Linked DNA regions of Parabacteroides timonensis. The protein of the gene in region 1 interacts with the protein of each later gene in a pairwise test. Links are inferred from orthologs where the notes say so. Each region holds a gene or a part of one and is shown on either strand. Other genes may lie near its edges. The genes, in order: BQ7394_RS14435 and mrdA.

What was found.
Region 2: the proteins of BQ7394_RS14435 (region 1) and mrdA interact in binary tests that used the Escherichia coli proteins (3 or more experiments, as listed by UniProt). The link is inferred for Parabacteroides timonensis from one-to-one orthologs.

What each region holds. Positions count from the first base shown.
Region 1 is NZ_LT669941.1:1,695,960-1,704,660, forward strand. Bases 1-2,988 are described here. They hold BQ7394_RS14435 (transglycosylase domain-containing protein), read right to left. Parts: upstream 2,674-2,988; coding sequence 328-2,673; downstream 1-327. Other genes in these bases: BQ7394_RS14430 (glycerol-3-phosphate dehydrogenase/oxidase), read right to left, coding at 1-241; BQ7394_RS14440 (YeiH family protein), read right to left, coding at 2,709-2,988. In the rest of the region: more of BQ7394_RS14440, read right to left, coding at 2,989-3,650; BQ7394_RS14445 (LysR family transcriptional regulator), read right to left, coding at 3,759-4,643; BQ7394_RS14450 (Fic family protein), read left to right, coding at 4,744-6,126; BQ7394_RS14455 (AsmA-like C-terminal region-containing protein), read left to right, coding at 6,128-8,701. UniProt on the Escherichia coli protein: Cell wall formation. Synthesis of cross-linked peptidoglycan from the lipid intermediates.
Region 2 is NZ_LT669940.1:1,309,631-1,318,343, reverse strand. Bases 1,506-4,505 are described here. They hold mrdA (penicillin-binding protein 2), read right to left. Parts: upstream 3,945-4,505; coding sequence 2,067-3,944; downstream 1,506-2,066. Other genes in these bases: mreC (rod shape-determining protein MreC), read right to left, coding at 4,445-4,505; mreD (rod shape-determining protein MreD), read right to left, coding at 3,934-4,452; rodA (rod shape-determining protein RodA), read right to left, coding at 1,506-2,077. In the rest of the region: BQ7394_RS05785 (PSP1 domain-containing protein), read left to right, coding at 1-180; gliding motility lipoprotein GldH, read left to right, coding at 119-631; more of rodA, read right to left, coding at 632-1,505; more of mreC, read right to left, coding at 4,506-5,299; BQ7394_RS05755 (rod shape-determining protein), read right to left, coding at 5,395-6,414; purH (bifunctional phosphoribosylaminoimidazolecarboxamide formyltransferase/IMP cyclohydrolase), read right to left, coding at 6,434-7,957; BQ7394_RS05745 (ABC-F family ATP-binding cassette domain-containing protein), read left to right, coding at 8,206-8,713. UniProt on the Escherichia coli protein: Catalyzes cross-linking of the peptidoglycan cell wall. Responsible for the determination of the rod shape of the cell. Is probably required for lateral peptidoglycan synthesis and maintenance of the correct diameter during lateral and centripetal growth.

The DNA.
Region 1 (8,701 bases):
GAGCTTCAAAAACCAGTGACATATCTCCCTGTGCCAGATAACGAACACCTCCATGCACCAGCTTCGTACTCCGGCTGGAGGTCCCTTTTGTAAAATCCGAACGTTCGAACAAGGCCACGCTATATCCGCGGGTTGCCGCATCGAGCGCTATTCCCAAACCTGTCGCTCCGCCGCCTATCACGACGAAGTCGAATACTTTTTGCCGGTCATCCAGCAGGGAGATAACTGATTCTCGTTCCATAATACCCTAAATAAAATATTAACTCCCACAAATCTAACAAATTATTTAGATTTGTGGGAGCCGGGTATGTTAATTAACTTAGTCTGTTATTCAAACATCTTGTCGATACCTCCGACATCGGTCGGTATATGCCTCCGCTCTTCCTCCGTCGTTGTCTTGCAAGGATTTGCATATTGTTCCGGAACATCGAAATCGTCATCCTCCGAATAACCGAGAGTCTTGTCGGCATACACTTTCTGCATAAATAAGCCGTAGATAGGTAAAGCCATACTGGCTCCCTGTCCTTCCTGCAGACGATCGAAGTGGATCGAACGATCCTCGCCTCCTACCCAACAACCGGACACCAGGCTCGGCGTGAATCCCATAAACCATCCGTCGGAGTTATTCTGTGTCGTACCTGTCTTACCTCCCATAGGCGCCTTTATACCATACCGGAAACGGACACGTCCACCGGTTCCACCATCGATCACACTCCGCAACATATACAGCATCTTATAGGAAGCATCTTCCGGCAAAACTTCGTTCATTTGCGAATTAAAGCTGGCTATCGTATTTCCATACGAGTCTTCGATACGGGTTACATAAAGCGGTTCGACACGGATACCCTTATTGGCAAACACCGTATAAGCAGCCACCATTTCGCCCACCGACACATCCGGCGTACCGAGCGATACGGAAATAACAGGATCGATATTCCCTTTCAGCCCGAACGAATGCAACAGGCGGACAAAGGTATAAGGAGAAAGCTGCTTCATCAGATAAGCAGTCACCCAGTTGGACGAATTCTGCAATCCCCACTGGATAGTCACCATTTCACCTACCCGCTTGGCTCCGGCATTACGCGGCGACCAAAGGATACCGTTCTCGTCGGTCAGTTGTTGCTGCACGTGAAGCATTTCCTCACAAGGGCTAATACCTTCGATCATCGCCAACGAATAAAGGAAAGGCTTGATGGTAGAACCCACCTGGCGACGTCCGCCATTTATCATATCATACTGGAAATCATTATAATCGATACCTCCCACATAAGCCTTCACATATCCCGTACGCGGGTCCATCGACATAAAGGCCGTACGCAGGAAACTCTTATGATAACGGATAGAATCCCACGGCGACATAATGGTGTCGATCGGTCCATTCCAACTGAATACACGCATTTCCACCGGTTTCTGGAACTCTTTACGCATATCGGCTTCGTTCATTCCACTACTCTTCATGCTGCGGTAGCGGTCAGTCTGGTGCATCGCACGCATAATCATCGTATCTACCTGTCCAACCGACACATCACGGGAGAACGGCGCATAACTGCGTCCTTTCTTCTCACGGAAGAAAGCAGGTTGTAATTCTTTTCCGATATGTTCGCGAACGGCATCTTCTGCATACTTCTGCATACGCGAGTCGATGGTCGTATATATTTTCAGACCGTCGGTATAAAGGTTATAGAACTCACCATCGGCTTTTTTATTCTTATTACACCAACCGTACAGAGGATTGGTTTCCCAGGCCAGCGAATCTTCCGAGAACTTCTGACCTTGCCAAGAGGCATAACGTTTACGGTCCGGTTTCTTAGCCGTCAATGTCAGGCGAAGATATTCACGGAAATAGGGAGCCAAGCCTTCCTTATGATCCATACGGCTGAAACGGACAGTCAGCGGCAACGCTTTTAACGAGTCGCAATCGGCACGAGAGATATAACCGGCCTTCTGCATCTGTTCGAGCACCGTATTACGACGGCCACGGGTACGTTCATTCTGGCGTACCGGGTTAAAGTAAGAAGGGTTCTTACACATTCCCACCAGCGTAGCGGCTTCTTCTATCTTCAAATTCTTGGGAGTGGTACCGAAATAAACACGTGCAGCCGATTGGATACCTACGGCATTATACAGGAAGTCGAACTTGTTCAAATACATGCTGATAATCTCTTCCTTTGTGTAATAACGTTCCAATTGAACGGCAATCACCCATTCGATCGGCTTCTGGAACAGGCGTTCCATAAAGTTATCGGCACTCGGTGAGAAAAGCTGTTTTGCCAGCTGCTGGGTAATGGTACTACCGCCACCACCACTCTTCTGCATCAGGATACCGCGTTTCACAACAGCGCGGAACAATCCCTGCGCATCAATACCGCTATGTTGTGCATAACGAATATCTTCGGTAGCTATCAAGGCTTTCACCAGGTCAGGAGAAAGATCCTTATAATTTGTCATGATACGGTTATCCTGACTATGGGCATAACTTCCCAAAGTCTTTCCGTCAGATGAAATGATCTGGGATGCATATTTGTCGATAGGATTTTCGAGCTGTTCCACCGGCGGCATATACCCGATAGAGCCATTCGCTATTGCGGTAAAAATCAGAAATACAGTTCCTACTGCTGCCGCAAACAGTACCCAGAATGTAATTATAATGCCTTTTGTTACTTTTGAAGCCATCTTCTTATTCGCTTAGAAATCGCAAAGATAAGAAATTAAACCAATAATATAACTCCCAGGCTAATTAAACCAATGAAAACCCAAAGCACTACCCCTTGTACCATCGGACGGACACCGACCTGTTTGATTACTTTTCTTGATAATCCGGCTCCAATCAGAAAGAGAGTGACGGTCAATCCCTTCTTAGCCAACCAAACTAACGAACCTGTCACAGTTTCGGGGATCGTTAAAAAGGTGTTGGCAACCATTGCCAGAATGAAAAAGAAGATAAACCAGGGAATAGCGATCTTACCACCTTTTTGCTTGAAGAGGAACATGGTGACGATCGTAATCGGAATAATCCACAAAGCACGTGTTAACTTAACCATCGTAGCGATTTCAAGCGCTTTCTCACCATAAGCAGCACCGGCACCGACCACCGAACTGGTGTCGTGGATAGCAATAGCCGCCCACATGCCGAATTGCTCCTGCGTCATATTGAGTAAATGACCGATAGGAGGAAAAATAAACAGCGCAATTGCATTCAGGATAAAGATCGTACCCAGTGCCATCGACATTTCATTATCGTTAGCTTTCACTACCGGCCCTACGGCTGCAATGGCGCTACCGCCGCAAATAGCTGTCCCGGCAGAGATCAGATAAGCGGTTTTCCTATCCATCATCAGACGTTTGCCCAGATATATACCCAACACCAGTACAGCCGCCACCGACACAATGGTGAAAAGCATCCCTTCCTTCCCTGTCTTCAGCGACTCATGCAGATTCATACCGAACCCGAGCCCTACGACCGAAAACTGTAACAGATATTTGGATGTCTTCTTACTAAACTTAGGAAAAGGCTGCCCGGCCGTCATCCCGAGTGCAAGCCCCAGAAACAGGGCTATTGCGGGTGAAATAAAAGGCAATAGACAAATAGCGAAAAGGAGAATGAAAAGGGGTTTGTTGTACTTCGTCAGAACTTGCTCAATTGTATTCATTACTATAATTTCATTTAGTTATCTTCTCTTTTGACGGCGCAAAGGTAAAATTAAAATACAAGCGCTCCCAATCACTATATGGAATAGCAGATAACTTGAGGTTATAGATTATTTATAGGTTTGCATATATCGCATAAAACTCTCTTCCAATCCCCCACTCTGCCCTTGCAGTTGCACGAAAGAGAACATTCGTTCGGCCGTAAAGTCAGATATATCGATCACCTTCAATATTCCTGATGTCAACTCGCGGGTGACGGCACGCACCGACAAAATAGCCAAAGCATCCGAATTCTCCAGAAATAATTTGATGCTCTCCGTACTTCCTAACTGCATCAACACTTTCAGTTGTGACAGTTTGATCTGATGTTCGGCCAATGCCGATTCGAGTACCTCCAATGTTCCCGAACCGTTTTCGCGAAGTATCAACGGAAGGGTACATAATTGCTCGAGCGTCAGTTCATCGTAATGGGCCAGCTTGCTACCGGTATGGGTCAGCAATACCAGTTCATCCTTCATGAAGGGGGTGTAATGTAAGGAACTCTGACGGGCATTGCCCTCTACCAGTCCGAGCGTGATCTTTCCTTCGCGCAGGGCTTTCTCGATATCGTGACTGTTGCCGTTGAGCAGGGAAACGCGGATATCGGGAAACTTGGTGACAAAAGAAGAAAGGATAGGTGGCAGGACATACTGCGCAATCGTCGTGCTGGCGCCGAGACGCAGTTCGCCACAGACGTTATTGGTCAGCAGGTTCATTTCGAAATCCAGTTGACGGTAAGCCGTCAGCAGGTTATTGGTATGCGACAGGAGCAACTCTCCCGCAGTTGTCAGCACGATACGGCCACCGGTACGGTCGAAAAGCGGCGTCTTATACTGTACCTCCAGCTCATGAATATGCTTGCTGATAGCAGGCTGGCTGATAAACAACTCCTTTGAAGCCTTCGTAAAGCTCAGGTTCGTCGCAACACTGTAAAATACCTTCAGACGAAAATCCATATTCCTTATTATTTCTAAATAAACTTATCGGGAACAAAGATATGAGTTATTGTCAAGTAAATTCCTACATTTGCAATACTAACGATTAAAACATATCATTATGGCGCATAAGATCGAACAACTATATACGGAATGGCTATCCCTTCAGCCTTTAAAAGCAGACGACCAAACACGACTGAACCAAAAATTCATGTTAGAATTCAATTACAACTCTAACCATATCGAAGGAAATACGCTGACTTACGGACAAACCGAGCTCCTATTGCTATTTGGGAAAGTAGTCGAGGCAGCCAACATGAAAGACTTGGAAGAGATGAAAGCACATAATGTCGGACTGAAAATGATGCAAACGGAGGCTATGGAAAAAGAAAAACCTCTGACGGAAACATTCATTCGTCAGCTTCATCTGACACTCTTACGGGAAGATTATACAATCTTCCGTACACTCCCTGACGGACAAACGACTTCCTATATAATTCATGCCGGAACATACAAAACACGTCCCAACTCCGTCATTACTGTAACAGGAGAACGTTTCGAATACGCTTCACCCGAAGAGACTCCTGCCCTGATGAGCGATTTGGTTGCCTGGTATAATGCGGCAGAAGCCGAAGGGGCATTAACGCCGGTCGAGCTGGCTGCATTATTTCATTACCGCTACATCCGAATCCATCCTTTTGAGGACGGGAACGGGCGAATCGCCCGACTGATAGTGAATTATATATTATCCCGCCACAATTATCCGATGATCGTGGTTAAGAGTAAAGATAAAGAAAATTATTTGACAGCATTAAATCGTTGCGACGTTGCTGTCGGCCCTACTCCATCTGTCGGTGCACATGCTGAACTATCGCAAATACAACCGCTTGTAAGTTATATGGAAGGTTGCCTCGAAAGGGCATTGACAACTTGCATTAAGGCTGCCAAAGGAGAAAGTATCGAGGAAGAGGATGATTTTGAGAAGCAACTGGCAATACTAAAACGGACTGCTAAGAAAGAGGTCGATAAGAACGAGAAACAAGATACTCCGCAAAATAAAGTGGATATATTCAATCTGTTTCATCGCCCGTTCGCCCAAAAACTACTTGAAACGTTAAAGCCGGCTACAGAGTTCTTTAATACGTTTACTGTTCACTATAATATGACTAAAAATAGAGACTCTATAAGTAGTGGCAGTTTCTTTAACTTAAATGAAAAGGTAGAATTGTCCATTGATAACTTATCAGAAAAAGATATGGGCATTCTGACTGAAGCTCAGTCAATCATGTTCCATATGGCATTCCAGGGAGTAAGAGCCGAATTTAACATGAAAGACACACCTATTTTTAAACAAGCAAGTGTCCTGTTTGATTATTCCTTTTACACATTCAATGAGAAAAGCTATAAATACGGAACCTTCCCTTCGGAAGATGAGACAACAGCTTTAATCGATTCGATCAAGAAAGATGTTTTACAACGCATCCAAAATGCAATACAAGCCTGATATGAAGAAGATCAATAAAAAAGTCATCACGATTGTTATCGCCTTACTCGTAACCCTGTTCTTTATCCTACCGGGTATCGGTTTCAGTATACTTAACTGGGGAGTACTGCCTCCGGAAAAACTGACTCCGCTCGTTATCGAGCAAACGAATAAATTCCTTGATGCACACCTCGATTGCGAACGGATCGAATTGACTTACTTCGAGACCTATCCGCATCTGGGAATCAAACTGATCAACGGACACCTGATATCACACGCCGCAGAAGATTCGACGGCACATACCGAAGAACTGGCTATCCCTTCCGACTCACTATTGGCATTCAAACAGGTAGTGATCTCGTTCCGTCCAACCGATTACCTGTTCGGCGGCAAGATAACGGTTGGCGAGGTAAATATAGAAGAACCCCGCTTCTACGGCTATGTCAACAAGAAAGGTTCAGCCAACTGGGATATCTATTCGAGCGAACCCGACTCTGCTGCAACCGACAAGAAGCCCTTGCCCCCCATCGACTTACAGAAAGTACGCATTACCAACGGCCGTTTCACTTACGACGACCGCCAGGGCGACCTGTTTGCCGAGATAAACGGTTTCTTCCTCAGTCTCGATGGCTCACTGACTACCGGAGGTAACAAGCTGGATGTCGAAACAGGCTGTACCTCCATTCTCTTCAGCAGCCCGACTTATACACTCGCAAACAAACTGGCCCTAAAACTGAAAAGCCAACTCCTGCTCTCGGATAACTACAACACCGTGACGCTGAACAATGCAGAATTACTGGTAAACAACCTACCTTTCACCGCCGACGGTTCCGTCAGCAGCCTGCCTTTGCTGAAACAGACACGTATCGATATGGAAGTCGGGCTTAAGATATCCGACATGAATGACCTGCTTCATTTCATACCGGACGCTTATTTCCAGAACCGGGATAAGACTGTTGCGAAAGGTTCTATCATTATGGAGGGGAATATACATGGTTTCCTGGGCGACAGTATTGTGCCGTCTGTTAACCTGTGTTGCAAGATAGAAAACGGTTCTTATCATATGAAGGGGGTCAAACAGGGAATCGATACCCTGCAAATGGATATGGATCTGCATCTGAACGGCATGTATCCCGACTCGTCGTTCCTTTCCCTCGAACAACTGACACTGAAAGGACTGACCACCTCCCTCGATATGCAGGGCAAAGTCAGCAATCTGCTGACCTCACCGAATGTGGATACAAACATAAAAGGAAAAATCGACTTCACCCGTCTGGCAAAAGAATTCATTAATCCGGATACCTTGTTCCTGCAAGGGGTGATGGATGCCGATCTCTCCGCCTCTTTTAATGTAGACGACCTATTGAACAGCCAGTACGGAAAGGTTCATGCTTCCGGCCGCCTGAATATTGACACGCTGAAAGCTTACAGCCTGCCGCTTGGAATGGATGTGTTTATTGCCAAAGCACATTTTTCCGTAGACTCGACAGGGCTGAGTAGTTCGTATCTGGACAACAAAGACTTGTTGAGTATGTCAATGTCGGTAGACAGCCTGAACGTCAAATACCAGGATGCTATAAGTACCAACATAAGTAAGTTGGCTATACAGGCAAAGACTTCTCCTGTAATAGATACAACAGCCGTTATCCCGATGACAGGTCAAATCAGATTCGATTATCTGCGTACCCGTCTGCCGGATTCCGTATTACTGGTAGCCGGAAAGACTGTATTGAAAGGGGGGATCAAATCTTCGGCTTCCGACAAACGGATACCGACACTCGGGGCTACGATCTCCGTCGATACGCTACGTTATTTTATTATCCCCATGCGTACCGGGATGATACTTTCGGAAAATACATTTAATCTGGAAGCCCTACCTTACCGTGATGCGATGCGTCAGCGATGGCTTGCCCGGACAGATACGGCCACACGTACCAACTCAGCAAGACGGCCACGTCGTACAAGGACAACAGGCAGCCAGGTTCAAATAGACTCCACCGACGTCACCTCCCAACTATTACGACAGTGGGAAGTGCGGGGCAGCCTCTCGTTCAAACAGATGCGCGGGTTCAGCCGGATGATGCCTATCCCGATGAAAATCGATCAGACAACATTGAAATTTAACACAAACGATATCACTCTCACCGATGCTCGTCTGCACCTGGGCAAAAGCGATTTCATGCTGAACGGAGAAATCAAAAGTATCCGTCAGGCCATGTTGCGGGGAGGCAAGTTGAGAGGAAATTTCTCCCTTACCTCTGATTATATCGATTGCAACCAATTGATAAAAGCAATAAACTCCGGCATGCAATATGCCGAATTACAAGAGTCCACCGGCCATACCGGTATAGATGCGGAAAGCCTGGCGACCATGGATACCCATATCTTACAGGATTCTATTTCCGTAGCCTCACTCGACACGACCGATCAGGTATTCGTTATTCCGGCCAATCTGGATATGACACTCCATACCAATGCGAAAAAGATAGACTTCAAAGATGCCGAACTGAGTAATGTGGAAGGCGAAATTATTATCCGCGATCAAAGCGTCAACCTGAGTAACCTGGCGATGAACTCAAACATCGGCCGTGGAAAT
Region 2 (8,713 bases), on another replicon or contig:
AACGGTAACAAAGGCGGAGGAAACAATAACGGCAACAACAACCGCAACAACAATAATAACAACCGGAATAACAGAAACAAACAAAAGCCTAAAGGAAATAATGACAAGCCTGCGAATAATGACAAACCTCAGCAACCAGCTAAACCGGCAAATAAACCGGAGAATAAGCCCGAAGCTTAAAGGACTCATTGTCGTTCTATTTACATTCTTATGCTTCTCCTGCGATCAACAGGCCTTGTACGACCAGTACCAGGCCATTGATAATACAGCGTGGGAGAAGGATAAGGAATACTATTTCTCTTTTCAGGTAGACGACATTTCCTGTCCTTACAATCTTACGCTCGAGGTACGTAATAATAATATGTATCCTTACCAGAACCTTTGGTTATTCTGCAACGAAGAACAACCGATAGGCCCTCTTAAACGGGATACCATAGAATGCGTATTGGCAGACGAGTTCGGGAAGTGGTACGGACATGGTATTTCTTTATTTCAATCTAGCTTTCCCATACGGGAGAAATATACATTCGAACATCCGGGAATGTACACCTTCAGTTTCCGCCAGGGAATGCGAGACAGTACATTGAAAGGAATCCAGGAAATAGGTTTCCGCGTAGAGAAAGCAAAATAATCATCGTTCTCTACGGGAAGCATCCAGGCGAAGAAAGATAAATAACAGAATCGTAAATCCAAGCAAAGAGGAGCCTCCATAGCTGAAGAATGGTAGTGGAATACCGATTACCGGAGTCAACCCGGTCACCATCCCTACATTAATAGCCAGGTGAAAAATAAAGATGGAGGCTACGCTGTATCCATAAACCCGGTTAAATGTACTATTCTGTCTTTCGGAAAGCATAATTAACCGGATAATAAATATACCGAACAAGATCAATACGGCTGTAGAACCAATAAAGCCCTGCTCCTCTCCGACCGTACAAAAGATAAAGTCGGTATCCTGTTCCGGTACATACTTTAATTTCGTCTGCGTCCCATTGAGGAATCCTTTGCCGGTCAATCCCCCCGAACCGATAGCGATCTTCGATTGATTTACATTATATCCGGCACCGCTCGGATCATCTTCCAGTCCCAAAGAGACTTTTATGCGTATCTGTTGATGCGGTTCCAGTATATTATCGAAAACATAATCTACCGAGTACATAAAGGCCAATGACCCCAAGGCAAAGCTAGCTATCAAAGCATAATGCCATACCCAGTTCCTCACAGACAAATAGATAAGATAGATAACCGCCAGCCCTACCAACCCCATAGCTATCCAAGCAAAATTGACAGGAACGAATAACGACACGATATATCCTCCCAGATAAGCTATCGCCGTACCGCTCAACATCACGAGCAGGGCCGTCCTGTCCCGGCGAACTACCGTCACCAAAATATATGTAATAAACAGGATGATGGATGACACGATCAGCTCTCCCATCTGCGTAGCTCCGAGAACAACCTCCGAAAACTTCATGGTTGTAACAAAGAAAATCACTGCACAGACTCCCGATAATAATATATACCCAGACATTCCTTCACGATACAGCATCAGGAAAAAGGCCAGATACACCAGGGCGGAGCCTGTTTCCTTCTGCAAAATAATGCAGATCATCGGTAAGAAAACGATCAAAAGAGTTATCCCGAAATTCTTCGGAGTCGTCAATTTAAAACCATAGGAATTCATAAACTTGGCCACAGCCAGTGCCGTAGCGAATTTTGCAAATTCAGCAGGCTGTATACGGAAGCTCCCAAACTTCAGCCAGGAATGAGACCCCTTAATATCAGGGGCCAGAAATATCGTCGCTATCAACAATACAATAATGGCTGCATAGATCAGGTAAGCGAAAACGTCAAAAAAGTCGCTTTCCAGCATGAGTATGATAAATACAACAGCCATACATATTCCGATCCACATCAACTGGGAACCGGGGCGACCACTTATATCGAACAAGCCGACACTGTCAAACTCGAAGCTAGCTCCACAAATAGTAAACCAACCGGCTACAACCATCAATATATAAAGTAAGATGGTGAACCAGTCGACTGTTTTCCATATTTCTGTTTTCCTATAACCCACGATCTACTAAAGAATATATCTTATCAGATTCTACTACCGTATTACTTATTTGTTCTTCCAGAGCCTTATCTTCCGGAGAGATTTCTCCCTTCAGATAAAGTTCCATCATCAGTTTACCGATCGGCACACCGAAGACAGCCCCGAAACCTCCGTTCTGCACATAAACACAAATCGCTACTTTCGGATTTTTATAAGGAGCAAAACCGATAAATGCCGAGTGATCCTTACCATGAGGGTTTTCAGCCGTACCGGTCTTACCGCATACCTCGATACCGGGAATAGCGGCTTTCCAACAAGTTCCGCCCACTACGGCATTCCGCATCCCTTCTGCTATTACATCATAATATTTCGAGTCGATCGTAGGATAACGCCTGTTCGTATAAAGCGTATCCAAAGGAGTATCCTGCACCTCTTTTACAACATGAGGCGTAATGAAATATCCCCGGTTAGCAATTGTCGCAGCCAGATTACATATTTGTAAAGGCGTCGCTGAAACTTCCCCCTGACCGATCGCTATGGAAATAACGGTACTCGAATTCCAACGACCTCTATATGCCTTGTCGTACACTTTACTATTCGGTATATATCCTCTTTTCTCTCCAGGTAAGTCGATACCGAGCGGATAACCATACCCCATCGAAACCAGATGGTTCTTCCAGACCTCAAACGCCTCCTGAACAGTAGGATACCGGCGACGGCTATCCAACATATCATGCAATCCCCAGCAAAAATAAGAGTTACATGAAGTAGCCAAAGCCGGAACCAGGCTCAAAGGAGAAGGATGTCCGTGACAGGCCGGCTTTCCTCCCCGGAAAGTATATCCATGGGCACAGGTGTACATTGTTTCAGGGGTAATGACGCCTTCCTGCAGAAAGATCAATCCCTGTGTAGGTTTAAATGTTGAGCCGGGAGGATAAAATCCGGTTATGGAACGGTCGATAAGCGGTGTTCGAGGGTCTTCTTCCAGGATTTTATGATTCTTTCCTCTCTGGCGTCCAACCAACAGGCTCGGATCATAATTAGGAGAAGAGACCATACAAAGTACTTCTCCCGTTTCCGGTTCGATCATAACGATACTACCGACCTTATTTTTCATCAATTTTTCTCCGTAAGCCTGCAAATCCATATCGATGGAAAGTTTCAGGTTCTTTCCGGACACCGGGGCTACGTCGCTATTACCTTCATCGTATTTTCCTTTTATACGCCCATGCACATCCCGTAAAAGGATCTCTACTCCTTTTACACCACGCAACTCTTTCTCATACGAGCGTTCAACACCTGCACGGCCGGAATAATCGCCTTGCACATAATAATCGTCCTTTTTTATATCTTTCCGGTCCACTTCACCGATATTACCCAGAATGTGAGCGGCATAAGGATACTCATATTGCCGGATCGTACGGTTCTGAATATAAAATCCAGGAAATTTATATAACTTTTCCTGCAATACCCCGCACTCCTGTGCAGAAAGATTGTTCATAAACACCTGCGGGACATACGACGAATAACCCGGATTCAACTGGCGGTTCTTCAAATCGGCAATCCTCTTTTCAAACTGCTCTTTGGTTATGCTCAGGATATTACAAAAGTCAAGCGTATCGAACGGCTGAACCTCACGCATGATAAGCATTACTTCATACGCCGGCTGGTTATAAACAAGTAATTTCCCGTTACGGTCGTAAATCATACCGCGGGAAGGTAATAAAGTCTTTTTCAGGAACGCATTGCTGTCAGCCCACGCTTTATAATCGTTCTCCACCACTTGAAGGTAGAACAAACGGATAATAAAAACGATGACCAACAGAACAACGGCACCTATAATAACATAGCGCCTGTTCTCAAGTGTATACTTTGCATTAGTCTCCACTCTTTTGGGTCTCTATATTGAATGCTTCTATTGTACAAATTAATAATGTAGTCGTTATTACACTCGCTCCGATACGGATAGCAAGGAATAACGGATCGAATAAGGTCAGCGATTCGATCAGAAACAGCGTTACATGATGAATCAGCACTAACGACAGTACATACCGGAAAAAACCTCCATAACCGAATGTTTTATAAGAAGGATATATTCCGTCCGGAAGATCCTTTCCCATATAAAAACGTATCAGCGGTTCACGTATAAATCCGGTCAAGGTACATGCTGCTGCATGCATTCCGGGAGTATTTGAAAATAAATCGATCACCAGACCGATAAGGAACGAGAAAAGAACGACCAGATCGCGTAGCGAACCGACCGGCATCTTTATAATAAAATAAAGATACAGGAATGGTGTTGCGATCCGCAGAAAATGAATATTATTCAAGATCAATACCTGGACCAACACCAATACAACAAAATAAAGCAATCCTCTTATTAAATTATTAATCATTTCTTCTTGCTTCTTGTTCTACCCTTATCTGTTCTTCCTGATTAAAATTTTTTATGATACGGACGTTATTCAACGATTGGAAATCCGTTGCCAGTTCGACTTTCAGTGTAAAGAAGTTATCGTCATGCTGTTTTTCAAAATCAGCAACTGTTCCGACTATAATCCCCGCAGGGAATACACTTGAAAAACCACTGGTCACAATCGTGTCGCCTTTCTGAAACTCCACATGCCTCGGCAGTTCTTCCAGATTGGCATAACGTGTATTACGCCCGTCCCAGCTTAATGAACCGAAATAGCTACTCCCCAACACCTTGCAACTAAGTCTAGACTTAGGATTGAGTAACGGAATAACTACTGAAAAATGATCTGCCACTGTTGAAACAATCCCAACAACTCCGCGTTCGGAAACAACTCCCATATCCGGAGCTATCCCGTCCTTACGTCCTTTGTTTACAGTGATATAATTCGAAAGATGACTCACACTGTTATTGGCCACTTCCGCTAAGATAAAACTATACTGAAACTGCTCGATCGAGTCGGGAGCAAACCCGGCAAAGTTCACCGTATCGGCCATCATCATATCCAGCCGATCCTGTAACTCCAACAGGTCCATTTCCAGTTGCCCGTTCCTTTCCAACAATTCCTTGTTTATCTCGCGCAGGTCGAGATAGGATCTAACATAACCGGAAACAGAAGCAATATGTCCTGTCAATACATTTGCAGAACTAAAGATTATATTCCGCTGATATGCGCTATTGCGATAAATCAGCATTACCGAAACAATCTCAAGCAAAACAAACAGAAACCAATGCCTCTTTCTTACCAGGAAGTCCAGCAGTTTACGCATAATCAATTTAACAAGTTGACAGTTGACAAGTGACAGTGGACAGTTAGATTAGAAAAACTAAGCTGTCAACCGTCACTTGTCAACTGTCAACTATTTTATCGAATAAGGAAATTAAATTTATCTATATTCTTCAACGCTACACCTGTACCTTTCGCTACCGCATGCAACGGGTCTTCAGCGATATGGAACGGGATGTTGATCTTATCTGTCAATCGTTTGTCGAGTCCGCGCATCAGGGCACCCCCACCGGCCAGATAGATACCGTTGCGTACGATATCGGCATACAGTTCAGGAGGCGTCTGTTCCAATGCACTCAGGATAGCAGCTTCCATCTTCGAGATAGATTTCTCCAGACAGTGCGCGATTTCCTGATAAGAAACAGGAACTTCCATCGGAAGAGCAGTCATCTGGTTCGGACCGTGTACGATATAATCTTCAGGAGGATTATCCAGGAACGTTAATGCTGAACCTACATTGATCTTGATCAATTCGGCCGTACGTTCGCCTACCTTCACGTTGTGCTGGCGACGCATATATTCCATAATATCAGCCGTCAAGTCGTCACCGGCAATACGGATTGATTTATTGGATACGATACCTCCCAGCGAGATAACAGCGATCTCGGTTGTTCCACCGCCTATATCTACGATCATGTTGCCTTCGGGAGCTTCGACATCAATACCGATACCGATTGCAGCGGCCATAGGTTCATAAATCATATATACATCACGGCCTCCGGCATGTTCGGCGGAGTCGCGTACGGCACGAATCTCTACTTCTGTACTACCGGAAGGGATACATACCACTACACGGAGTGAAGGAGAAAACCAGCGGTGTTTCGGATTGATCATTTTGATCAGGCCGCGTATCATCTGCTCTGCAGCAAAGAAGTCGGCAATCACACCGTCGCGAAGCGGACGGATCGTACGAATGTTCTCATGCGTCTTTCCGTGCATCTGGCGTGCCTTTTCGCCAACAGCCAATACTTTGTCGGTACGTCTGTCGAGGGCAACTACCGATGGCTGATCTACTACTACTTTACCACCACTGATGATGATGGTATTCGCAGTACCCAGGTCCATCGCTATTTCTTGTGTGAAAGAAAATAATCCCATTTTTTAATAAGGTGTTTTTTTAATGTTTGAAATGACGGACTCCCGTCTTAACCATAGCCAAGCCATGCGCGTTGCAATACTCAACGGACAACTTGTCATTTACAGAACCACCCGGCTGAATAACAGCAGTAATACCTGCCTTATCAGCAATTTCAACACAGTCTGGGAATGGGAAGAATGCATCCGAAGCCATAACGGCACCTTTCAGATCGAACTCGAAAGAGTTTGCCTTTTCAATAGCCTGTTTCAAAGAGTCTACACGCGATGTCTGACCGATACCACTAGCGCAAAGCTGTTTATTCTTTACCAGCGTGATAGCGTTTGATTTACTGTGTTTCACCAGTTTATTAGCGAACAACAGGTCTTCCACTTCCTGAGAAGAGGGATGTTTGTCTGTCATCGGTTCCAGATCTGCAACAGTCTGGATACTGAGGTCTTTTTCCTGCATTAATGCACCATTCAAGAGTGAACGGAACTGCATCGGACAAGTCTTTGTTTCCTTACGGATCAGGATGATGCGGTTTTTCTTTTGCATCAATACTTCCAAAGCGTCTTTTGTATATTCCGGGGCGATGATCACTTCGAAGAAAATCTTGTTGATCTCTTCAGCTACTTCTTTATCAATTGCGCTGTTGGCAATCAGAATACCGCCGAATGCAGAAACCGGGTCACCGGCCAGTGCATCTTTCCATGCTTCCAGCACGGTAGGACGGGATGCGATACCACAAGCGTTATTATGTTTGAGGATAGCGAATGTCAATTCATTGAACTCGTCGATCAGGCTGACAGCAGCATCGATATCCAACAAGTTATTGTAAGAAATCTCTTTACCGTGTATCTGGTCGAACATATCGCTGAACTTACCATAGAACTTAGCGGCCTGGTGAGGATTTTCACCATAACGCAGGTTCATCGGCTGGTCTACGGCTGCACGGAAGTGTGAGCCTTCACGTCCGTCAAAATAATTGAAGATAGCAGAATCATAGCCTGATGAAACAGCAAAAGCTTCTTTGGCAAACCATTTACGGTCTTCCAGGGAAGTTTCTGCCCCCTTTTCATTCAGCACTTGCATCAAAGGCTGATACTGTGCTTTAGATGCTACGATCACTACATCTTTGAAGTTCTTTGCAGCGGCACGGATCAATGAGATACCACCTATATCTATCTTTTCGATGATTGCCTGTTCTTCCGCACCAGAAGCTACTGTTTCTTCAAACGGATACAAGTCTACAATCACCAAGTCAATTTCAGGAATTTCATATTCTGCAATCTGTGCTTTGTCGCCATCATTGTCTCTACGGTTAAGGATGCCACCGAAAACTTTCGGGTGAAGAGTCTTAACACGTCCTCCTAAAATTGAAGGATATCCGGTCAGGTCTTCCACCGCATCACAAGGAATGCCTAATGATTCGATAAATGTTTGTGTTCCCCCTGTTGAAACGAAGCTAACGCCCTCGCTATGAAGCTTTTTTAAGATTTCATCCAGTCCCTCTTTATGGAATACAGAGACTAATGCACGCTTAATACGTTTTGTTGCAGCCATCTTTGTTGAGTTTATTTTAATGTTTTAGAGCACAAAAGTAGACAATTATTTTCAATATGTACATTAATGTAACTATTTTATTCCCGGACGAATTCTTTAATAAAACTTAGAATCTGTTGAAAACTGTGCTCCTGCCTCTTTCCTACTATATAGGAAAATCAAAGAAAAGGATCAGCTTAACACCCTCTTATACCGATATTTTTTAGTACCTTTGCGCTCTCTTTCGAAATTTAATAGGTATACAAAATATGATAACGGTAAACAATCTGGACGTACAGTTCGGCAAACGTATCCTTTTTCAGGATGTAAATATGAAGTTTACGCCGGGCAACTGCTACGGTATTATCGGCGCCAATGGTGCCGGAAAATCAACGTTCCTCCGTGTGATCAGCAAACAGCTGGATCCGACACGCGGTACAGTTACTTTAGGTCCGGGAGAACGTCTTTCGGTATTAAGCCAGGACCACTTTGCTTTCGACGAACATACAGTTATGGATACGGTCCTGATGGGGCACACCACACTGTGGGAGGTTATGAGCGAAAAGAATGCGCTTTACGAAAAGCCGGACTTCAGTGATGCCGACGGTATCCGTGTTTCGGAACTGGAAGAGAAGTTTGCAGAAATGGAAGGATGGAACGCCGAGAGTGATGCAGCCAATCTTTTAAGCGGCCTGGGGATTGCCGAAGAGTATCATTACAGCATGATGAAAGACCTGAGCGGTAAGCAAAAGGTACGTATATTATTGGCACGTGCGC